Regions from separate parts of the Luteimonas sp. 3794 genome, predicted to be linked through region 2. Evidence: predicted binding sites of a transcription regulator. Region 2 holds the regulator's gene; the other holds the start of a gene.
The links. The regulator FliA, encoded in region 2, starts transcription of late flagellar genes. The targets are predictions, from matches to a motif close to TAAAGTTTNNCNNNCNNNGGCCGATAA.
Positions count from the first base shown of each region.

Region 1 (11,506 bases), on a different contig from region 2:
CCATTCGCGCCCCCGCCACTGCCTTCCGCGCCAGTCGTTCCGCAGACGAAGCCCTGGTGGGCGTTCTGGCGTTGAGGGTCTCTCCGGCTGAGGGGACGCACGGCCTCCGGTGCACTTGGCTGATGTAAGTGCTCCAGCCCGGTCGAAGATGGAAGGTGGTGCTGCGTGTTCCGAATTCGACGGTTTCTTCTACCAGCTTGTTGCTGATTCACTGCGCCTGCCTGGCGTCGCGGCTGTCCAACCAAACACTCTGAAAGGAATCAACGTGACCGACCCTTACAACTCTGCGGGACCGTACGCGCCTCCAGCTGCACGGCCTGATCCGGTGTTGACGGCCAGCGCCAAGCCAGATCCGATCGCTGGTCTCGATGTTTCGGAATCGTGGAAACGCAAGTTCCGACTGATTGAAAAGGCTGGCGGGCCGAAGTTGCCGGGGTTCCGGAATCTACGGCCCGGCGAGCGGCTGCGCGTGAACTTTAATATTCTCGGCTTCCTCTTCGGCCCGATCTATTTCCTGATCAAAGGCTTGTGGCGGCAGTCCGTCGTGTACCTGATCTGCGCGGTGACGCTGATCGTTTTGTTCGAAGTGATGGGGCTCGGCGAGCTCGCGCGTGCGATGGGTTACGGTTTCGCTGCTCTGTACGCGGTGCGCGCCAACGTCAGTTACTACAGGAAAGTGGTGCTGGGCGAGACGACGTGGCTGTAGTGGGCTGCTGTATCAGCTGACGCCAACCGGGCTGTGCTGGACAGTGCAGCGAGATCGCCGCCGCAGTCGTGGAGATGTAATCCACGGATGGAGGGATGGGCCGCATGGAGGCGGCGCGCGCTGATCCCTCGAGGTGTCCGATGTCCGGCGGACGCCCGATCTGGGATAGGGTTCAACGGTCATCCAGGCCGAAGCTGTTGCGCGGTGCGGCCTGGTTCCGGTGTTGCAGCACGATGCGGAGCGTCCGGTGATCGAACCTGCCTTTCTCACGACCAACGTCATCCTGGCGTACGGCGCCTACGCGCTTGGCACTGCCAGTCCTGGCCCCAGCAATCTGGCGGTGATGGCGACCGCCATGCACCAGGGACGACGTGCCGCCCTCGTCGTGGCGTTGGGGGTGGTGTGTGGCTCCGCGCTGTGGGGCGTTCTCGCAGCGTTCGGGCTCGGCGCGTTGCTGGCTGGATACTCCAGGTCGCTCGTGGTGATGAAGGTGCTGGGCGGGCTCTATCTGCTGTGGCTGGCCTTCAAGTCTGCGCGGTCGGCGTGCCGGTCCAGTCGGCCGACCCTGCAGGTTGCGTCGAAGCGCTCTACTGCCCGCGGTCTCTTCCTGCGCGGCGCGGCGCTGCATCTCACCAATCCCAAGGCGATCTTCGTCTGGCTGTCGATCGTGGCGCTCGCGCTGCCTCCGGGGGCCGAGGGTAACCAGGCGCTGCGCATCGTCGCGGGTTGCATCCCCATCGGCGTGGTGGTGTTCTGCAGCTATGCACTCGTTTTTTCCACCGCTGCTGCGAGACGTGTCTACCAGCGCACGCGCCGCTGGTTCGAAGGCGCGTTGGCGGTCCTGTTCGGTTACGCCGGGCTGCGGATGCTGGCATCACGCGCCGCGCTCTAGCGCAACGCCCAGTCGGGCAGGTGCCGGGTTCCGGTGTTCCTCAGGGATAACGGTTGCAGGCTCAGTTGCATTGCGTGGTCTTCGGCCGCCCTGTCGACACGCCATTCGACGATCGCATCATGGCTAGAGGACCTAGCGCGTTCGGTGCGACACGGTCATTGTCATTGGCGCGTCGCTGTTGCCGCGTTCAGAGCGATGCCTGTGTCGAGGCATCTGCAGACGTACAAGATCTTGACGCCGGGCGGATCATCTGCTCGCCGTTTCGCGAGTGACTGACGAGGATGATCGCGCTGTCCATCACCATCCCTGCCGGCGAGCGTCTGGACCGCATCGTTGCTGGCGCTGCGGCGGCCGGGCTTGTGTGTTGGGTGATGTCGTGGCTGATGTCCATCCAGTCCTCACAGGAACAAAGGCCAGACGGAAGGAGCGTGCCGATGCGCGTTGTCTGGATCGACCGCCAGCAACCGCCTGATGCCGACGAGCTGGTCCTGCCAGTACCGGAGCCCAGGGTCACGGCTGAAGTCGTGCGTCGGGAGACGCGGATGCCGCAGCGCCCGCAAGGCGAAGCGCTTGATGCAGCACCTCATGTCCCCGAGCTTGATGGACACAGGCAAATCGATCTGTCCTTGCCGACCGCTCCAATAGAGTTTCGGTCAAACGAGGTGGGGACACGCTATGCCCGCGAAGCGCCGCCTCAGAGGATGCGCATCCAGTTCCACGATCGCTCGTTCGGTGCGACCCTCCAGCGGGTGACACAGAGCCTGATCTGCATAGAGCTGCGCCAGGAAGCGTCACGCGCGCCCCAAAGTTCCGAGCAGATCGCAGCCTCGATGGCCCGACATGGCTGTGAATATTGAACGGGTGGTCAGCGAGTCACGGTGCCAGGTCTAGTTGAATGGGTGCAGTTGAATCCCCGCCACGCGCGGTGTCGCCGAGTCAGGTATGAAGACCTTGATGTCGATCGTGCACGGCCGAAGTGGAAAACAGGCGGGCTTTGCGGTTCTCGCAATCCCGTGTCTCGTCATGTGCTTTGCAATGCACCCGGCGCAGGCCTGCGTTGTTGCGCCGTCCAGCGCGGCAATGGCGCCAAGTGTGGCTGCCGCGCAACTCGTCGCCCACGGCGTCGCTGCGGGTGAGCGACTGGACGGGCTGAAGACGACCCACGCGCCGAAGGGGTCAGCCGAGCGCCTGCATGATCACGCTGTGCCAACCGGTCCGATAGGTCTCGTAGCCCGGTGAGGCGGCCTGCGCGATGCAATGCGGGCGGCCGAGATGCGATGTTTCGAGGGCGCCGCGCGGCAGCGCGAACAGCCTGTCGCGGCCGTCGAACTCGAGGGTGCAGCGGTCCGCATGTATGCCCGAGTCGGCGAGAATGTGGCCGCTGCCGTCAACGATGCTGACCCGGCTGCGCTGCCACTCGGCGTCCGACAGTGGCGTGCGCTCGACGATGGTCTGGGCCAGGGCATCCCAGCGGAACACGATGCCGAGGACTCCCAGCGGGGCGCCGTCGACACGGCCGCCACGACGCACCGTGCAGGAGTAGACGAGGGCGCGTTCGCCGCCTGCGAGCGCGCTGGCGTGCACCGACTGGAAACCGTAGTCCTCGCCCGTCCGGGTGCGGATCGCGCTCTTGAACCAGTCGGACTCAGCGGCGTTCGTGCCGACCGAGGCGTATTGATGGGCCCGCCCGTTGGCGATGATGCGGCCGTCCAGCCCGGCCAGGACCAGATCGAAGTACACCGTGTACGAGTCCAGGATCTGCGCGAGGCGACGGCTTGCGTGGGCGAGCGTGTCGGCGTCCGGGCGCACTGCCGCATCGACCAGTGACGGATCGGTCGCCCACCAGCGCACGTCGCAGCTGCGTTCGTAGAGGTTGCGGTCGATCAGGTCGATGTTGCCGAGCGCGAGTTCGGTCAGTCGCGTGTGCCGCACGTCGTTCTGCAACTGCTGCAGCCGAGCCTGCAGGTCCAGGCTGGTCTGGCCAGCCATGCGGTCGATCTCCTGGGCGGTGTCGCTGACGTTGCGCGACAGGCTGTCCATTTCCTGCGCGATCACCCCGAAGCTGCGCCCGGCGGCGCCGATGCGCACGGCCTCGATCCGGGCGTTCATGGAGATGATCCGCGTCACCCGGTTGATGTCGTCGATGCGCTGCAGGGACTGGCGCAACTGGCGCAGCAGCGCATCGGAAATGCCGGCCACGGAGCGGATATGGTCGTCGACGCTGGCCTCGGCCGCCGCGGTGGCAACACGTTCGTTCATGACGCTCCAGTGGGGTGGGGCGAGCAGCAATGGACCGCGGCCTGCACGGCGGCGATGGCGGCTTTGCCGCTTCAAGCCGCTATCGGCAGCGCCGTCGTGAACTTGAGGCGCCGTCTGCGGCACCCGCGGACACGACGCACCCGCCTGCGGAGCGGACACAGGCGTGGGCCACCGGCGCGCATCGCGGGCATGCCTCGTGCGCTTCGTCGTGTGGATGGATTCTGGCCGGTCACAGCCTGTGACGAGCGTCGAGCACGGCGCATCCACTCGACGCCGTGTGTTTCCGAGCGGAACCCGCGGTGTCATGCTCCGCCGCAGGGGCGGCGTGCGGATGTCCGACGGGCCGACACGCAACAGGCGGAACCCGGGCGTATCGCCTCGGGTCTCGCCTGCAGGGGAACGGTGCTGTCGGCTCGGTCAGGACAGAAGCGCGGAAATCACGGTGCCACGGTCACCCGCCGCGCGTGATCTTCTTGAATTGCGAGCACGGCAGTCGAGCGTTCTCTGCATCCGGGCGTACAAGGATCGGCGACGCTACTCGGCTGCGCGCCCAACAATCCACTCGACGATCGCATCGAATCGTTCATGGTCGAGCGCATGTCCACGCTCGACGCGCAACTGGGTGATGAAGTCCCCGGGGACCTTGGCCACGACCTGATCCGCATCCCGCGAGTACTTGTCCTCGCTCCCCGACACGACCAACGTCGGGCGCGGGCCGATGGCCGACAGTACGTCGTGTGTGTCGATCAGCTGCGCGAGGCCGGGCACCGCTTCGAACAGGGTGATGCCGGTCTCCTCGCGGCGGCGCGTTTCGAAACTGCAGACCGCGCCGCTGATGCAGGCGAAGCGGCAGCGCGGGTCGACGGCGGCGTGGTAGAGCGCGGTGTAGCCGCCATACGAATGGCCCGCGATGCCGGCGCGGCGTTCGTCCAGTTCGGCCGCTTCCATCAACACGCTCACTGCACGCTGGGCGTCGTCGAGGCCTTTGCGCATCAACGTGTCGCCGTCGAGCAGGCGGTAGCTCATGGCGCTGTAGTGCTGCAGCCAGTCGTAGTCATGCGGTTCCACGCCGTGGACCTGGCCGCGGCGATCTTCGAACGTGAGGGCGTCCGGTGCGAGCACGGCAAGTCCGCGACGCGCGAGCGCTGGGCCGAAGGCCTGGAACGGGCTGCCGACCTCGCCGGCGATTTCGCTCTTGCCGAAGTGGACCTCCCCGTTGTGCTGGTGGAAAACCACCACGCCGCCTCGGGCGGGCTGCGCCGTCGGCGTGAACAGGAAGGCGGGAATCGTGTCGCCCTCGAGCCCGCCGTACTCGATGCGCTGTCGGGTGTAGCCATCGAACCCGGTCACCTCGCCGCGTTCGAATGCGACGGGCACAGGCGGCGCGAGGCCGAGGCGATCGCGCAGCATTGAGCAGATGTCGTGGGTCATGACGTGCCGTCTGTCGTGATGGGCGTTTCTGGATTCACGAGCTGCAGGCCTGTCGTTCAAGAACGCAGCGCACGCACGTGCCTTCAGTGATGGTCGTGCGCGCCGGCATCTGCTGCGGGCGCCTCGACGGCGACGCCGCGCGCCTGCAGCCAGCGCCGCATCTGCGCGATCTCGTCTTCCTGCGCGTCGATGACCTGTTGCGCGAGGACGCGCACCTCCGGGTCGGTGCCGTGCTCGAGCGCGACGTGGGCCATGTCGATGGCGCCCTGGTGGTGCGGAATCATGCCGCGCATGAAGTCGACATCGGCGTCGCCGGTGAAACCGGCGCCCATGCCGGCATGCATGGTCTCGTTGATGCGCTGGTAGGCCAGCGTGGAGGCGGTGGCGGTGCCTTCTTCGGCCGTCGTCGTGGCGTGGGATGCGTGGGCGTGCGCATCACCGGCATCGGCGGCGGGCGTGGGCGGCGCGGCATCCGGTGCGCAGGCGGCGAGGGCGGCGGTCATTGCCAGCAGGGGCATCAGGCGCATGGTCACGGTCCTTGGGCGATTGCAGAGGGGCGACACCATGCACGGGGTGTCGACCCGGTGTCCAGGCGCCGGCGCCGTTGCGCGTATGCCGGGCGCGGCGACATGCCCTGCGTGTTCGCGTCGCCGGGTGCGCGTGCTTTGCGCACGCACGTCCGAAGCCGTTACGCCGTTTCACCTCGAAGGCGCCGCCAGAGGCGGTCGATGGAAGCCACGCGCGTGGATGCCGGCAGCTCGTCCGCGCGGCAGATTCTGCGGGTTGTAGACGCCACTGTCGCGGCAATTTGGGAGAATGCGGCTCTCTCCGATTTCACCCGAGCCCCTCTTGGATGCTTCGACACCCGACGACCTCGATCGCGTGCGTGATGCCGAACGCGTCGAGATGGCCCTGGCCGCCGGCGCTATTGTCGGCACCTGGTTCTGGGACATTCCGCGGAACCGGGTGACGATCGACGACGCGCTGGCCGATGCCTTCGGTCTGGATCCGTCGGTCTCGCGCGACAATCTGCCGCTGGAGCAAATCCTCGAATACGTGCATCCCGACGACCGGCCTGGTGTGTCGGCGGCGATCGCCGATGCCATCGGGCGCGGCGGCCGTTATGCGCATGCTTACCGGACGCTGGGCAAGGACCGACAGTACCGCTGGATCGAAGCGATCGGCCGGGTCGATCTGGACGCGGACGGCATTGCGGTCGGATTTCCCGGTGTGCTGATCGACATTGAGCAACGCCGACGGATCGAAGCCGAGCGTGACCAGGCACAGACGCTGTTGCGCTCGTTCATCGATGCCGCGCCGGGCGTGGTCTACGCCAAGGACCGGCAGGGCCGGATGCTGATCGGCAATCGCGGTACGACCGAGTTGATCGGGCGGCCGCTGGAGGATTACGTCGGGCGCACGGATGCCGAGTTTTTGGGCGACCCCGCCCAGGCCGCCGCGGTGATGGCGACCGACGAGCGCATCATGTCCAGCGGCCAGTCGGAGCAGGTCGAGGAGGCGGTCAGTTTCCCCGGTGGCCGGCGTGCGTGGTGGCTGTCGACCAAGGCGCCGCTGCGTGATGCCGACGGCAATGTCATCGGACTGGTCGGCACCTCGCTCGACATCACCGATCGCAAGGCCGCCGAGGCGCGCCATCTGGAAGTCGAGGAGCGCTACCGGCTCGCCGCCCGCGCGACCAACGATGCGATCTGGGACTGGCGCATCGCCGACGGCCAGGTGGTCTGGAACGAGGCACTGGCCACGCTGTTCGGGTATCGCGAGGTGGAAACCGACGCCCAGTGGTGGCTCGACCGTATCCACCCCGACGACCGCGAGCGCGTCGAGCACGGCATCCACGCGGTCATCCGGGGCACCGGCTCGGTGTGGTCGGACGAGTACCGGTTCTGCCGTGCCGATGGCAGCTACGCGACCGTCCTGGATCGCGGCACTGTCCTGCGCGGCAGCGCGGGCGAACCGGTGCGGATGATCGGCGCGATCCTCGACCTGTCGGCGCGCAGGGCTGCCGAGGCGGCTTTGGCGCAGAGCGAGGAACGGCTGCGGCTGGCGACCGACGCCGGTGACCTGGGTTTCTGGGATGTCGATCTGGTGCACGACGCGTTGATCTGGTCGCCGCGCACCAAGGGGATGTTCGGCATTTCGCCCCAGGCCGCGGTGACGATGCGCGATTTCTACGACGGCCTGCACCCGCAGGATCGCGAGGCCACCGCCGCCGCGTTCGAGGCGGCGTCTGATCCCGCCCGGCGCGCACTCTACGACGTGGAATACCGGACCATCGGCAAGGAAGACGGCATCGAACGCTGGGTCGCGGCGAAGGGACGGGGGCTGTTCGAGGGCGACCGCTGCGTGCGCGTGCTCGGCGTGGCGATCGACGTGACCGCGCGCAAGCGCGCCGACGCGCGGTTGCAGGAATTGAACGAGCAGTTGGAAAGCCGCGTGCTGGAGGAGGTCGCCGAGCGCACGCGGGTGGAAGAGGCGCTGCGCCAGAGCCAGAAAATGGAAGCGGTGGGCCAGTTGACCGGGGGCATCGCGCACGATTTCAACAACATGCTCGCGGCGGTGATCGGCCCGCTGGACCTGCTGGCCTCGCGCCTGAAGGACCACCCCGATCCGCGCACGAAGCGCTACATCGACATGGCGATCGACGGCGCGAACCGCGCCGCGCAGCTCACCCAGCGGCTGCTCGCGTTCTCCCGTCAGCAGCCCCTGCAGCCGGTTGCCGTGGATGCCAACCGGCTGATCGTCGGCATGCGCGATCTGCTGGTGCACTCGCTGGGCAGCAGCGTGCGCCTGGTCACCGAGTTGCAGGACGAGGTGTGGTGCACCCACGTCGATGCCAACCAGATGGAGAACGTGATCCTCAATCTGGCGGTCAATGCGCGCGACGCGATGCCGGGCGGTGGCCGACTCACCATCGCCACCTCCAATTGCACGCTGGACGCCGACGACGCGGTCGCGCTGCACGGCGTGCCGCGCGGCGAGTACGTGTTGATCAGCGTGTCCGACGACGGCAGCGGCATGTCGCCCGAGGTGATGACCAAGGCTTTCGATCCGTTCTATACGACCAAGAAGGTCGGCAAGGGCACCGGGCTCGGGTTGTCGCAGGTGTACGGGTTTGTCCGGCAATCGGCGGGCCACGTGCGCATGTTGTCGGAAGTGGCGCGGGGCACGGTGGTGAAGCTGTATCTGCCGCGACTGGTCGGCGGTGTCGAAGCAAAGCCGCCGGCGGACCAGGGCGTCGCGGCGCCGCATGGTCGGCAGGAGCTGGTGCTCGTGGTCGACGACGAGCCGGCGGTGCGACAGTTCTCGACCGATGCGCTGACCGAACTGGGCTATCGCGTGCTCGCGGCCGACGGCGCGGCCAACGCGCTGCAGCTGCTCGATGCGCACCCGGACATCGTGCTGCTGTTCACCGACGTGGTGATGCCCGAGGTCAACGGCCGGCAACTGGCGGATGCAGCGCTGCAGCGACGCCCGGATCTCAAGGTCCTGTTCGCCTCGGGCAACAGCCGCAACACGCTGGTCCAGGACGGCGTGCTCGCGCCTGGCGTGCAGCTGATCGGCAAGCCGTTCACCGTCGATGCGCTGGCTTTGCGCGTGGGTGCGATCCTCGCGCCGGATGCCGCGCCCGCAGCCTGAGCCAGGCCAGTCGGGCGTCGCGGCCGGAAGTCACCCTGGCCGATGCCATGCGCCGGCGCGCGCGCCTCAGTCGGCTGACGCATCACACTGACCGTCGCGGTGCTGCTGGCGGAGGCGGCGCATCTTGTCTGGGAGCATCTGCACGGCGGCATCGTCAGCCACCACCGGCTGGCGCGGCCCGATCTGCCTGCGGTCTGGAATGGCTGGGGGCTGGTGCTGCTGCCCCTCATGGCGTGGTGGGTTTCGGGCCGTGTCACGCGTCGCATCGCGCGTCGTGCGGACCGGCGCGGGGCCGTGCGTGGTGCCTGGACCGGATGCGGCATCGCGGCGGCGCTCGGCGTGGCGCTTTCAATCGCCTTCGTCAGCGGGCAGGACGATGCCGCAACCGCGGTGCTGCTGGCCGCGTTCGGCTTGGGTCTGCTGATGCCGGCGTATCGCGCGGAGTGCCTGCTGGGTTTCGTGCTTGGGATGACCTTCGTATTTGGTGCGGTGCTGCCGCTGCTGATCGGCGGCATCGTGGCAATGCTGTCGGCGTTCGCCCGCCTGGGCGTCTATGCGCTTGCACGCCGCATCTGGCGCCGGTCCCGCGGGCCCGCCGCGGCCTGACCGTGCGGGTTGTGCAGCGCGGTTCGCGTCGCCATCTTGTGGGTCCCGCGCCACTGCCGGAATTCCCATGATCCGTTTCGATCTCACACCGCCTTCGGCCGAGCAGCGCACCGCGCTGGAAGCCGACCTGTCCGCCGACGAGCGCCGGGTGCTGCTGCAGCACGGTACCGAGGCGCCGTTCTGCGGCGTGTTCCTCGACAACAAGCGCGAGGGCACGTACTGCTGCCGCCTGTGTGGGCTGCCGCTGTTCCAGTCGAGTGCGAAGTTCGACTCGGGGACCGGCTGGCCGAGTTTCTTTGCGCCGTACGACGAGGCGCATATCGAACGCATCCGCGATACCAGCCACGGGATGATCCGGGTGGAAGAAGTCTGCGCGCGCTGCGGCAGTCATCTGGGCCACATCTTCCCCGACGGCCCGGCGCCGACGTTCGAGCGCCATTGCCTCAATTCGGTGTCGCTGTCCTTCGTCGACGCCGACGAGGATCTGCCTGATCCGCTGCAGCGTGGCGGTGCGGAAGCGGGTCCGGCATAAGCGCAGTGCGCGCCTGATCCGGACGGGCGGCGATCAGGCGGATGGGCGGGAACGCCGCCGTCGGTGACAATCCCCGCTCATCACGGAATGGGGAGACTGCGTGATCGTTCCCGAATACTGGGCGGAGGCCCGGCGACAGACGCGGCATGGCGGGCGCAGCGTGACGGTGCGCCGGTTCGGCTGGTCCGACGACAGCGAGGACGCGGCGCAGGCGCACGCGGAACTGCGCGTGCAGGCGGCGTTCGACGCGGTGCTGGCCGGCGAGGCATTGCCGCGCCGCGAGCCGCTGACCAACTACGGCGTGATGGGCGTACCGATCCGCGAGGAAATCGTCGAGCGCGCGGGCGATCTGGTGATCACGCGCAACAGCTACGGCGCCTTGTGTCTCAACACGCCGGACGTGCTGTTCGCCGACATGGATTTCGAGGCGCGCCCGTCGGGTTGCGTGATGCCGCTGGCGACCGGCGTGCTGGTGGGCGGCGCGACGTTCGCGGCGGCGGTGCTGGCCATGGACTGGCGTCTGGCGGCGGCGGTCGCCATTGCGGTGCTGGTGGTGGCCAATTTGGTGATGCTCGGCTGGCGCCGGCACCGTTTCGACCGCGACGGTGGCGCCGAGGCACGGGCGCTGGCCCGGGTCGCCGCGTTCTCCGAGGCCAATCCGGACTGGCATCTGCGCACCTACCGCACCGCGGCCGGGCTGCGCGTGCTGGTGATGCACCGGACGTTCGATCCGCTGGAGCCCGATGTGGACCGGCTGTTCCAGGCGCTGCAGGCGGACAGCCTCTATACCACGATGTGCCGGCTGCAGCACTGCTTCCGCGCCCGGCTCACGCCCAAGCCCTGGCGCCTCGACATGCACCGCCGCATCAAGCCGCGCAGCGCGGCGTGGTCGCGCAGCCAGGCGCGGCTGCCGGAGCGGCTGGACTGGGTCGCGGACTACGAAGCGAAGTCGAAAGAATTTGCAGCCTGCCGCTACCTGCGCGCGTTTGGCACAGGCACCATCGATCCGAAGGCCGGGCAGGTGATGGCAATGCACGACGCAGTCGCGTGCGCGGCGCAGGCACTGCCACTGGCCTGAGCGCGCGCCGTCAGTCGGTCTCGAAGGCCTCGATTTTCGCCAGCGGCCGCTGGCTGCGGCGGATCCGCGTCGACGTTTCTGTCACCACAATGCGACACGCCGACGCCCATGAAGGTGCCGGCGTGCGGGTAGCAAAAGTGCCGTCTGACGTCAGGGCGTCAGCACGACCTTGCGGCAGGCGTCTTCCTTCTCGTCGAAGATCTCGTAGCCCTTGGCCGCGTCGGCCAGCGCCATGCGGTGCGAGATGATGACGTCGGGTTGCAGGCGACCTTCGCCGATGTGCTCCAGCAGTTCCGGCATGTACTTCTGCACATTGGTCTGGCCCATCTCGAAGCGCAGGCCCTT
Region 1 covers NZ_JAVDVJ010000012.1:1,380-12,885, forward strand. Annotated here, with positions in the region: gene J2X52_RS14085 (hypothetical protein) at 1-75, shown strand, start outside; gene J2X52_RS14090 (DUF2628 domain-containing protein) at 266-706, shown strand; gene J2X52_RS14095 (LysE family transporter) at 954-1,598, shown strand; gene J2X52_RS14100 (hypothetical protein) at 1,880-2,455, shown strand; gene J2X52_RS14105 (methyl-accepting chemotaxis protein) at 2,775-3,857, opposite strand; gene J2X52_RS14110 (prolyl oligopeptidase family serine peptidase) at 4,392-5,288, opposite strand; gene J2X52_RS14115 (DUF305 domain-containing protein) at 5,372-5,815, opposite strand; gene J2X52_RS14120 (PAS domain-containing protein) at 6,138-8,945, shown strand; gene J2X52_RS14125 (hypothetical protein) at 9,045-9,551, shown strand; gene msrB (peptide-methionine (R)-S-oxide reductase MsrB) at 9,619-10,083, shown strand; gene J2X52_RS14135 (hypothetical protein) at 10,184-11,161, shown strand; gene J2X52_RS14140 (zinc-dependent alcohol dehydrogenase) at 11,312-11,506, opposite strand, start outside.
Region 1: a site for FliA is predicted at 3,937-3,963, ahead of J2X52_RS14105 (methyl-accepting chemotaxis protein). Genes of this name have one in related genera too.

Region 2 (11,506 bases):
TCTCCGGTGCGGCGGCCGATCACACTCTTGAGCTTGGCGGCCATCGGCAGGAAGAACATGTTGGCCGAGGCGATGCCGTAGATCGTGGCGGTGAACGCGGCGGCGATGCCGTGGCCGAGCTTGCTCGGATCGGCGAGGTTCTTCATCACCGCGATCAGGCCCAGCACCGCGCCGACGATGCCCAGCGTGGGCGCGTAGATGCCCATGCCTTCGAACACCTTGGCCGCGGCGAGGTCATGGTGTTCCTCGCCCTGCAGTTCGATCTCCAGCATGTGACGGATGGCCTCGGGCTCGACGCCGTCGACCAGCATCTGCAGGCCCTTCTTGAGGAACGGATCGGTCTGCGCCGCGACGTGGCTTTCCAGCCCCAGCAGTCCCTGCTTGCGCGAGACATTGCTCCATTCGATGAGTTGCGCGATCAGCGCCGCGCGATCGGACACCGGCGGCTTGACCACCCAGCCGGCGATCTTGAACGCGTGTTTCAGCGTGCTGCCCGGTGTGTGCAGCATTATCGCCGCGACCGTGCCGACCATGACGATCAGGAAGGCGGCGGGCGACCAGAGCGCGCTCAGCCCCGCACCCTTGAGCACGCTGCCGCCCAGGATGGCGATCAGGGCAAGCACGAGTCCGGCGACGCTGAAAAGGTCCATGAGCTAGGTATCGGCGGAAACGGGAAGGACTTAAATGGGGCGCGGACCTGCCGCGGCCCGCGATCAGCGCAGGCGGAGCGCGTCGACGTCGAGGATCAGCGCGAGACGCCCATCGCCGATCAGCGTCGCACCGGCATAGCCGGGCAGGCCGCGCAGGGCCTTGGGCAGCGGCTTGATCACCACCTCTTCGCGGCCACGCACTTCGTCCACGACCAGGCCGAAGCGGCTGTCGCCGCGCTGCAGGACGACGATCGTCAGCAGGGTCGTGTCCGGCGCCGGGGTGCCCAGCCAGTGACGCAGGTCGAGCAGCGACAACGTGTGCGAGCGGCGGTCGAGTGCCGCGCGGCCGTCGAACCAGTTCACCGTGCGCGACGGCGCGTGCAGCACTTCCTGCACACGTGCCAGCGGCAGCGCATACGCATCGCCCGAGGCATGCACGAGCAGGGTCGGCAGGATGGCGAGCGTGAGCGGCACGCGCAGCGAGAAGCGGCTGCCGCGACCGAGTTCCGAGGTCACCTGGATCTGGCCGCCGAGCTCGCGGATGCGCGACTGCACCACGTCCATGCCGACGCCGCGCCCGGAGATGTCGCTGACCTCGTCGCGGGTGGAAAACCCGGCCATGAAGATCAGGTTGAGGCATTCCTCGGCGCTCAGGCGGGCCGCCGACTCGGCGTCGATCAGGCCCTTGTCGCGCGCCTTCGAACGCAGGCGTTCGGGATCGATGCCGGCGCCGTCGTCCTGGATCTCGATGCCGACGTAGTCGCCCTGCTGCTGCGCGCTCAGACGCACGCGACCGGCGCGCGGCTTGCCGGTGGCTTCGCGCAATTCGGGCATCTCGATGCCGTGGTCGATGGCATTGCGCACCAGATGGATCAGCGGATCGGCCAGCGCCTCGACCAGGTTGCGGTCGAGCTCGGTCTCCGCGCCCACCAGGTCCAGGTCCACTTCCTTGTCGAGGGCGCGGGCCACGTCGCGGGCGAGCTTGGGGAAGCGCGAGAACACCTTGCCCACCGGCTGCATACGCGTGCGCATGACCGCGCTCTGCAGGCGCGCGGTGGCGTTGTCGAGCGTGGTCACCGCGCGGTCGAGATCCTCGTCGCGCAGGCGCGTGCGCAGGGTCTTGAGCCGGTTGCGTGCGAGTACGAGTTCGCCGACCAGATCCACGATGACATCGAGCCGCTTGGTGTCGACGCGGACGGTCTGTTCGCGCTCACTCGTCGGCGCCGCTGCATCCGTCTTGGCGGCTGGCGGCGGCGGGCGACGCGGTGGCGGGGCGATGGCGGCCGGGGCCGCGGGTGCAGCTGCAGCCGGCGCCGCGACCGTGCCCGGCGCGGCGCCGCCATGCAGCTGGTCGAGCAGGGCCTCGAATTCGTCGTCGCCGATCATGTCGTCGGCAGGCGGGACGGCGGCGGTCGGCGCCACGCCAACAGACGCGCCCGGCACGCCGGCACCGTGAAGCTGGTCGAGCAGGGCTTCGAACTCGTCGTCGCCGATCATCCCCGGGTCGGGGGCGGGACCGGTCTGCAGACCCGGTGCGCGTTCGCCGTGCAACTGGTCGAGCAACGACTCGAACTCGTCGTCGGTGATCATGCCGTCGCCGCCGGCTGCGGGCGCGGCCTGGGGCGGCGCGGCAGCGCGCACCGGCGCGGCCGCGGGAACGTCGAACGGCGCGAAGCCGGCGATCAACGCATCCGGCGCGCTCGGAACGGTGTCCTGGTATTCGATCGCATCGACCATCGCCTGCAGCCAGTCCAGCGACTGCTGCGCGGCGTCGAAGTGACGCGGCAGCAGCGCCGCCTGGCCGGCGCGCACCATGCCGAGGGTTTCCTCGGCGGCGTGGCACAACTGCACCAGTGGTACCGCGCCAAGAAAGCCGGCACCGCCCTTGAGCGTATGGAAGGCGCGGAACACCGCATTGAGGCGCTCGCGATCATCGGGCGTCTGTTCCAGGCCAACGAGTTGCCCGCCGAGGTCGTCCAGCAGTTCGCGTGCTTCAAGCACGAAGTCGGCGACGATGTCGGGCGACTGCATGGCTCAGAGCCCCAGGTTCGACAGCAGGTCGTCGGCGTCGCTCTGGCCGACGGTGTGGCGGTCCAGCCCCGACACCGCCGGCCCGTTGCCGCGCGCGTTGTCTTCCTTCGGCGGCAGGCCGAGCGCGCCGAAGCCTTCGTGCACGCCGCGCACGATGCCTGCGACGCGGCGGATGATCTGCCCGCCCAGGTCCTGGTGACTCTGCGCCAGCGCCATCTCGCGCAGGTTCTCGCGCAGCGATTCCACGGTACCGGTCTGGGTGTCGTCGAGCGGACCTTCCTTGAGCCGGGCCACGAGCGCGCGGCTGTCGTCGATCAGGTCGAGCGTGCGATGGGTGGCCTGTTCGGTCATCTCGACCACGTGGTCCAGGCGCGCACACGCGTCGTCGAGTCCGTTGCCCTCGGCCGGCGTGGGCGGCAGCGTGTCGAGGGCCTGCGAAAGATCGCGGGCCAGGCGTCCCAGACCGCTGACGAGGCTGCGCGCGCGCGCGGCGGCCAGCGCATCGATCTGCCGGCGCCAGCCGTCCTCGTCGCCGCGCTCGAGCGCTTCGAGGGCGTCATGGAGCAGCGTGGCGAGCTGGCTGCGTTCGGTGGCGGTGGCGGTCATGCCGCGGTCCCCAGGCGTTCGAAGATCTTGCCGAGCTTTTCTTCGAGGGTCTGCGCGGTGAACGGCTTGATGATGTAGCCGTTCACGCCGTTCTGCGCGGCTTCGATGATCTGCTCGCGCTTGGCTTCCGCGGTGACCATCAGCACCGGCAGGGCGCGGAACTTGGGGTCGGCGCGGATTTCGCGCAGCAGTTCGATGCCGGTCATGCCCGGCATGTTCCAGTCGGTGACGACCAGTTCCACTGCGTCCTGACGCAGCACGGCGAGTGCGCTGTTGCCGTCTTCCGCCTCGACCGTGTTGTTGAAGCCCAGATCGGACAGCAGGTTCTTGACGATCCGGCGCATCGTCGAGAAATCGTCGACGACCAGGATGCGGATGTTCTTGTTCAAAACGGACTCCAGAGTGAGCGTGACATCAGTCGTCGGCACCGTAACCGGTATCGGCGAGTTCGAAGGCGGTGAGACGGCCGCGCAGGCGCACCACGGCCTGGCCGTGGATCTGGCAGACGCGTGACTCGCTGACGCCGAGCACGGCGCCGATTTCCTTCAGATTGAGTTCCTGTTCGTAGTACAGCGACAGCACCAGCTGCTCGCGCTCGGGCAGGTGGCCGATCGCGGACATCAGCTCGCGGCCGAATTCGCCACGCACCAGGTTTTCCTGCGGCGTGGGGCCGCCGCCGCGGTTGACCGGTTCCACCTCACCGTGGTCTTCGATGTGCGAATCAAGGCTCAGCACCTGACCGCGAGCGGCGTCCTCGAGCAGGCGCTGGTAATCCTCCAGCGGCATCTCCAGCTTCGCGGCGACCTCGTGGGCGCTCGCGGCGCGGCCGGTGCTCTGCTCGATCGAACGGATCGCCGAGGCCGCGTCGCGGGCGCGCCGGTGCACCGAGCGCGGCACCCAGTCGCCGCGGCGGATCTCGTCGATCATCGAGCCGCGGATGCGGATCGAGGCATAGGTTTCGAACGAGGCCCCCTGGTCGGCGTCGTAGCTGCGCGAGGCCTCGAGCAGCCCGATCATGCCGGCCTGGATCAGGTCGTCGATCTCGACGCTGGCCGGCAGCCGCGCAGCAAGGTGATGGGCGATCCGGCGCACCAGTTCGGCGTGCTGCACGAGCGGATCGACATCGGGGGCGACGGCGCGTTGCACCGACTGGTACTGCTGACGTGCGGCGAGGCTCATGCGACTGCTCCCTGGCGCAACATGCGCTCGACGAAGAATTCCACGTGGCCGCGCGGCGCGGTCGGTGCCTGCCAGCGCGAGACGCGCTGGGCGATCTCGATCAGCGCACGTGCCGACGGACTGCCCGGATACGCGGTGACCACGGCCTGCTGGCGCTGTACGGCCATGCGCAGCCAGTCGCACTGCGGCACCGCGCCCAGATAGTTCAAGGACACATCACCGATGAAGCGCTCGCACACGCGCGAGAGTTTCTCGTGCAGGTTGCGGCCTTCCTGCGGGCTGCGGACCATGTTGGCCACCACCTGCACCCGGTTCACCCCACGCTCGCGCGCCAGCACCTTGATCAGGGCGTAGGCGTCTGTGATCGAGGCCGGTTCGTCGCAGACCACGACAATCGCGTCCTGCGCGGCCTGGCAGAAGGTCAGCACCGAATCGGTGATGCCGGCGGCGGTGTCGACGACCAGCAGGTCGAGGTCACGCTGCAGGTCGTTGAACACGTTCACCAGCCCCGCATGTTCGGCGGGACGCAGCTCGGCCATGTGGCGACGCCCGGAAGCGGCGGGGACCACGAGCACGCCCGCGGGGCCTTCGAGAATGATGTCGTCGAGTTCGCAGCGTCCGGCCACCAGATCGGCCAGCGTGTGCTTGGGCGACAGGCCCAGCAGCACGTCGACGTTGGCCAGGCCCAGGTCGGCATCGAGCAGCAGTGTGCGCTGGCCCATGCCCGACAGCGCGACGGCCAGATTGGCCGATACGTTGGTCTTGCCGACGCCGCCCTTGCCGCCGGTGACGGCGAGGGTGCGGACGGGCTGGAAGGGCGCGGAGGACATCGGGAGCAGCTCAGGCGACGGCATGGGTATGTTCCGGGACAATCGGCTTATCGGCATCGCGGCGCAGATCTTCAAGGCGAAGCACCAGATGGGCGGCATTCGCCCGGTGCAGGTCTTCGGGCACGCGCTGGCCATCGGTGACCCAGGTCAGCGGCAACTGGTGGTCGACGGCGACCGACAGGGCGCTGCCCAGGCGGCCGGTTTCGTCCAGCTTGGTCAGCACCACGCCCTGCGGGCGCACGCTGTCGAAGCGGCGGACCACCTCGTCGAGATCGGCGAAATGGGTATTGGCTGGCAGGACCAGCAAGGTGCGCACGTTGCGGGCGGCGCGCAGCCAGTTCAGCTGGCCGGCCAGCGCACGGTCACGCTGGCTCAGGCCGGCGGTGTCGACCAGCACCAGCTTGTAGTCCTCCAGCTTCTGCAGCAACTGCACCAGGCCGGTTTCGCTGTCGGCCTCATGCACGGCGATGCCGAGCTGGCGGCCGTAGCTGTGCAGCTGTTCGCGTCCACCGATGCGCGAAGTGTCCGTCGTCACCAGGGCGATATCGCGCGCCTGGTGCTGGGACGCATACAGCGCCGCCAACTTGGCGATGGTCGTGGTCTTGCCGGCACCGGTGGGACCGACGAGGGCGATCACGCCCGCTTCGCTCAGCGGGTCGATCGGACAGACCGGCAGGCGCTTGGACAGCAGGGCGAGCATCAGGCCGCGCACGCGGGAATCGGGGGTGTCGGCGGGAATCTGCAGCACGGTGTCGCGGGTGATGCCGGCGTCGAAGCCGTAATCCTCCATCAGTTCCATGGCCTGGGCGCGCGCCGGCGAACCGCGCAGGCGCTCGTCGGTGAGGCGGGCCATCTCACGCTCGATCATCATGCGCATCTGCGCGAGCTCGTCGCGCATCTGCGCCAGTTCCCTGTCACTTGAGGGGACGGGCAGGCTGGGCACGGCCGACAGGACCGCCGGCTCGGGCGCGCTCGGCGACGGAAAACCGTCGTCCTGGGTGAGCGCGGCGGAAACGGGCGCGGGTGCTGCCGCGCGCGCCGGTTCCGGAGCGGAGCGCGGTGCCGCGGCCACAGGCGCTGCGGTGCGCGGCGCGGCCGGCGTGTCGTCGCGGTGGCCGGCGGCCAGCAGTTCGGCGAAGGTGGGGCCATCGAGATCGAAGCGGGCCAGTTCGGCCGGCGGGGCGAACGCAGCCGGTACCGGCGCGGAAGCCTGCGCGGCGGCGACGGCAACGGGCGCCGCCGCCAGCGTTGCGCCAGTGCGAGCGGATGCCTCGGCCCGCTGCGGCGTCGGCGCAGCCGGGGCCGCCGGTGGGGCTGCGAGGTCGCGCAGCCAGCGTTCGGACGGCGCCAGCGCGGCCTCGTCGTCGCGCATGGCGCGGCTGCCGCGCAGCATCGTCGCCAGCGGCGGGGCGGCCGCGGGCGCGTCGCGCTGCGCATCCTCGATGGCCCGCTGCACGTAGCCCTCGTCGTAATTGCTGGCCGCGACGATCTCCACGCCTTCGTCGGTCCGGCGGTTGGACAGGATCACAGCGTCCGGGCCATGCGCCTCGCGCACCATTTGCAGGGCGCTACGCATGTCGGCGGCGACGAAACGGCGGATTTTCATGTCGGGAGCCCGGAATTCGGAGTGCGTGAGAAGTGGTTCGAGACGCGGCGGAGCAGGGACGGCAACGGGTCGGGGGGCGGACCCTTGCAGGGGGTGACACGCGGCAGCGGGAGATGCATGCGCCGCGCGGCCGGATCCGCCGTCGCGGGCACCGGTCCTCGACGTGGTGGCCAGCGCCCGGTCTGCGGGCAGCCCGGCGTGGCGCCGGTTCTACCCTGCATGGGGTCCCGCGGCTGCGTTGTGTCGTCCATCACGTCTGACCAGTACCTGTTCAATTGATCGTTCCCAGGAGCTTCAAGCGCTTGTCTTCCGGCACTTCGTTGTAGGACAGCACCGAGAGGTTGGGGACGCTGTGCCGGACCAGGCGCGCCAGCGCGGCGCGGACCTGTCCGGGTACCAGCACCACCGCCGGCTCGTTCCTGGCTTCCTGCTCGCCCGCGCACGTGGCCAGGCTTTGTTGCAGGCGTTCCGCCAGGCCCGGCTCCAGTGCAGCGCCACCGCCCTGTGCAGAATCCTGCAAGACGCGTTCCAGATTCGGCGCCAGCGTGTAGACCGGCAGTTCCTCGGCCGGCCCGGCGATTTCCTGGACGATGAAGCGGCCCAGTGCGGTGCGCACCACGGCGGTCAGCTGCGCCGGGTCCTGGGTATGCGCGGCGTGCTCGACCAGCGCCTCGGCGATGCGGCGCAGCTGGCGCACCGGGATGCGTTCGATCAGCAGGTTCTGCAGCACCCGTACGACCACCGCCAGCGGCAGCGCCTTGGGCGTGAGGTCATCGGCCAGCTTGGGCGCGCTGCGCGCGAGGGTGGCCAGCAACTGCTGCACTTCCTCGTGGCCGAGCAGTTCCGGCGCCTGCTCGCGCACCAGGTGGGACAGATGGGTCGCGACCACGGTGGCCGGATCGACCACCGTATAGCCCGCGGCTTCGGCATTGGCACGCTGCACCGGCAGGATCCACAGCGCGTCCAGGCCGAAGGCCGGGTCCTTGCCGGGCAGGCCGTCGATCGGATGCAGGGCGCCGCCCGAATCGAGTGCCATCAGCCGGTCCGGATGGACTTCGGCGGTGGCCACCGGCACGCCGTGGACCAGTAGCCGATACGCGGTGGGCGCAAGTTCCAGGTTGTCGCGAATGTGCACCGGCGGGATCAGAAAGCCCACGTCCTGGGTGAGCTTGCGGCGCACGGCCTTGATCCGCGCCATCAGTTCGCCGCCCTGGGCCTTGTCGACCAGCGGGATCAGCCGGTAGCCGACTTCCAGGCCGAGCGGATCCACCGGCCGCAGGTCGTCCCAGCCCAGGTCGGCATTGGCCACCTGTTCCGGCGAGGGAAGCGCGGCGAGATCGGGATCGGCTTCCGCGCGTTCGGCGTCGAGGGCGCGTTTGCGCATCACCCAGGCGCCGTAGCCGACCACCGCCGCCAGGCTGAGGAAGGCGAGGTTGGGCATGCCCGGCACCAGGCCGACCACCAGCAGGATGATCGCCGCGATCGTCAGCGCCTTGTACTGGCCGAACACCTGGCCGCTCATCGCGCCGCCCATGTCCTGCTTGCGCGAGGCGCGGGTGACCAGCAACGCGACCGACGACGACACCAGCAGCGCGGGGATCTGCGACACCAGGCCGTCACCGATCGACAGCAGGGTGTAGATGGCGGCGGCCTGTCCCACCGGCAGGCCGTGCTGCATCACGCCGATCGCCAGCCCACCGATGATGGTGACGAACATGATCAGGATGCCGGCGATCGCATCGCCGCGGATGAACTTGTTGGCGCCGTCCATCGCACCGTAGAAGTCGGCTTCCTGGCGGACTTCCTCGCGACGCGCCTTGGCTTCGTCGCGATTGAGCAGGCCGGCGTTGAGATCGGCGTCGATCGCCATCTGCTTGCCGGGCATGGCATCGAGGATGAAGCGCGCGGTGACTTCCGAGACGCGCCCCGCGCCCTTGGTGATCACCACGAAGTTGATGATCGTCAGGATGGCGAACGCGACGATGCCGACCGCGAAGTTGCCGCCGACGACGAACTCGCCGAAGGATTCGATGACCTTGCCGGCCGCGCCCGGACCGTCCTGGCCGTTGAGCAGGATGACCCGGGTGGACGCCACGTTCAGCGCCAGGCGCAGCATCGTGGTGATCAGCAGCACGATCGGGAAGATGCTGAAGTCGAGCGGACGCTGCACGTAGATCACCGCCAGCAGCACCACCAGCGACATCGCGATGTTGAAGCTGAACAGCATGTCCAGAATCAAAGGCGGCAGCGGCACCACCATCATCGCCAGCAACGCAATCACCAGCAGTGGCGCACCCAGGCCGTTGCGCAGCATGTCGAATGCGCGGCGGGGGCCGGACGCCATTACCGCGCTCATGCGCCTGCGCCGCGGGTATCAGCGTCGACGACGCCCAGATCGGCCAGCTGCGGTTGCGGCGTGCCCGCCCGCCAGTCGCGGAGCTGATAGACGTAGGAGAGCACCTGGGCAACGGCAGCGTAGAGTTTCACGGGGATTTCCTGACCGATCTCCGCTTCCCGATACAAGACGCGTGCCAGTGGCGGCGCCTCGACCAGCGCGATCCGATGTTTCTTGCCGACTTCGCGGATGCGCAGCGCCATTTCGTCGATGCCTTTCGCCACGACACGGGGGGCGCCCATCGCACCGCCGTCGTACTTCAGCGCCACCGCGTAGTGGGTGGGGTTGACGACGATGACGTCGGCGGTGGGGATGTCTTCCATCATCCGCCGCTGCGACATCTCGTGTTGCAACTGGCGGATGCGCCCCTTGACCTCCGGGCGGCCTTCGCTCTCCTTCATTTCCTCGCGCAGTTCCTGGCGCGTCATCATCAGCTTCCGGCGCCAGTTCCACTTCTGGTAGGGCGCGTCGGCCAGGGCCAGGAGCAGCAGCGCCGCGGCGGTGGCCATCAGCAGCCACAGGGCGAACTTCAGCCCGCCGGCCGCGGCCTGCTCCAGGGGCTGGTGCAGCATCGCGCGCAGCCGCGGCATCGCCGGCCACAGGAACAGCGCGGCGGCGCCGCCGACCAGCAGCACGCGGAGTATCGACTTCAGCAATTCGGCCAGCCCTTCCGGGCCGTAAATGCGCTTGAGCCCGGCCATCGGATCGAGCTTCTTCAGATCGGGCACCAGGCCCTTGGTGGCGAAATTGAAGCCACCCATGGCCGCAGGCGCCACGAAGCAGGCCACCAGGGTGGCGATGATCAGCGGGGCCAGGACCAATAGCAGGCTCAGCAGCAGCTCGCCGAAATGGCCGAAGAGGTTCTGCGGGCTTTCGAGCAGGGCGAGATCGGGCGTCATCGCGCCACGCATCCAGTCCTTGGCCCGTGCGGTCACCCCGCCGCCCATTGCCAGCAGCGAGGCCACGCCGGCGCCGAAGACGGCGACCGTGCCCAGTTCCTTCGACCGCGGCACGTTGCCCTTTTCGCGGGCCTCCCGCAGCCGTTTTTCGCTGGGGAGTTCGGTCTTTTCCTGACCGTTTTCGTTCTCGGCCATGGGCCTGCATGCGCGGGGAGTCGGTCTTTCATCTGCAAGCGCCGTGCCGGCTCGCGGCGCTGGGCTTCACAGATGCGCTGGCCCGACGGGCGCCCGCTTGCCGGCGTCGCCGTTTGGCTCAGGGACCGCCCAGGGGCACGCGCCCTGCCGCATCGAACGCGCTGTCGAAGAGACGCTGCACCGGCGGGCCGAGTTCGCCGGCCAGCATCGCAATCAGGAACAGGCCGACCAGGACCGAGATCGGCAGGCCGAGCTGGATGGGATTGAGCGCGGGCGCTGCGCGTGCGAGCACGCCGAAAGCCAGGTTCACGGCCAGCAGCGCCACCATGACCGGCAGCGCCAGGGTCACCCCGCCGCGCAGCACCAGGGCGAAGAACTCCGGCGCGATACGCAACGTCGCCCGGACGTCAGGCAGGGCGGTGCCGATGGGCAGCGCCTCGTAGCTGTGCACCAGCATCGCCACCACCGCCAGATGGCCATTGGCGGCGAAGAACAGCAGGCCGAAGGCCAGATAGAACCATTGGCTGACCACGCCCGACTGCACGCCGCGCATCGGATCGCTCATCGTCGCGAACGACAGGCCCGAGCCCTGCGAGATCAGTTCGCCGGCCAGTGCGCCGGCCTCGAACACCAGCCGCAGCATGAAGCCCATTGCCGCGCCGACCGCCAGTTCGCGCGCGACCGACAACACCGTGGCGGCGTCGAATCCGGTCCAGGGCGGCGGTGCCGGCATCAGCGGCGCCAGCGCCAGGCTCAGCACCAGCGCAGCCATGACCCGGATGCGCGCGGGCAGGGCGCGGGTGCCGATCACCGGCATCGCCATCAGCAGCGCACCCACCCGCAGGGCGGTCCACAGCAAGGTGCCGATCATGCCGAAGGCCTGCTGGCCATCGATCGCAATCTGGGTCGCGGAATCCATCAGCGTGGGCGCACGTGCATCGGCGGTGTCAGCCGATCAGATGGGGAATGCTGCGAAACAGCGTGATCGTGTAGTCGACCAGGTAACCGAGGAGCAACGCGCCGAGTGCGAACAGGGCCGCCGTCAACGCGGCGGCCTTGGCGACGAAGGCGATGGTGGGCTCGTTGATCTGGGTCGCGGCCTGCACCACGCCGAC
Region 2 covers NZ_JAVDVJ010000002.1:221,681-233,186, forward strand. Annotated here, with positions in the region: gene J2X52_RS04615 (flagellar motor protein) at 1-650, opposite strand, end outside; gene J2X52_RS04620 (chemotaxis protein CheA) at 714-2,681, opposite strand; gene J2X52_RS04625 (protein phosphatase CheZ) at 2,685-3,287, opposite strand; gene cheY (chemotaxis response regulator CheY) at 3,284-3,676, opposite strand; gene J2X52_RS04635 (RNA polymerase sigma factor FliA) at 3,702-4,466, opposite strand; gene J2X52_RS04640 (P-loop NTPase) at 4,463-5,320, opposite strand; gene flhF (flagellar biosynthesis protein FlhF) at 5,307-6,902, opposite strand; gene flhA (flagellar biosynthesis protein FlhA) at 7,174-9,258, opposite strand; gene flhB (flagellar biosynthesis protein FlhB) at 9,255-10,391, opposite strand; gene fliR (flagellar biosynthetic protein FliR) at 10,510-11,310, opposite strand; gene J2X52_RS04665 (flagellar biosynthetic protein FliQ) at 11,339-11,506, opposite strand, start outside.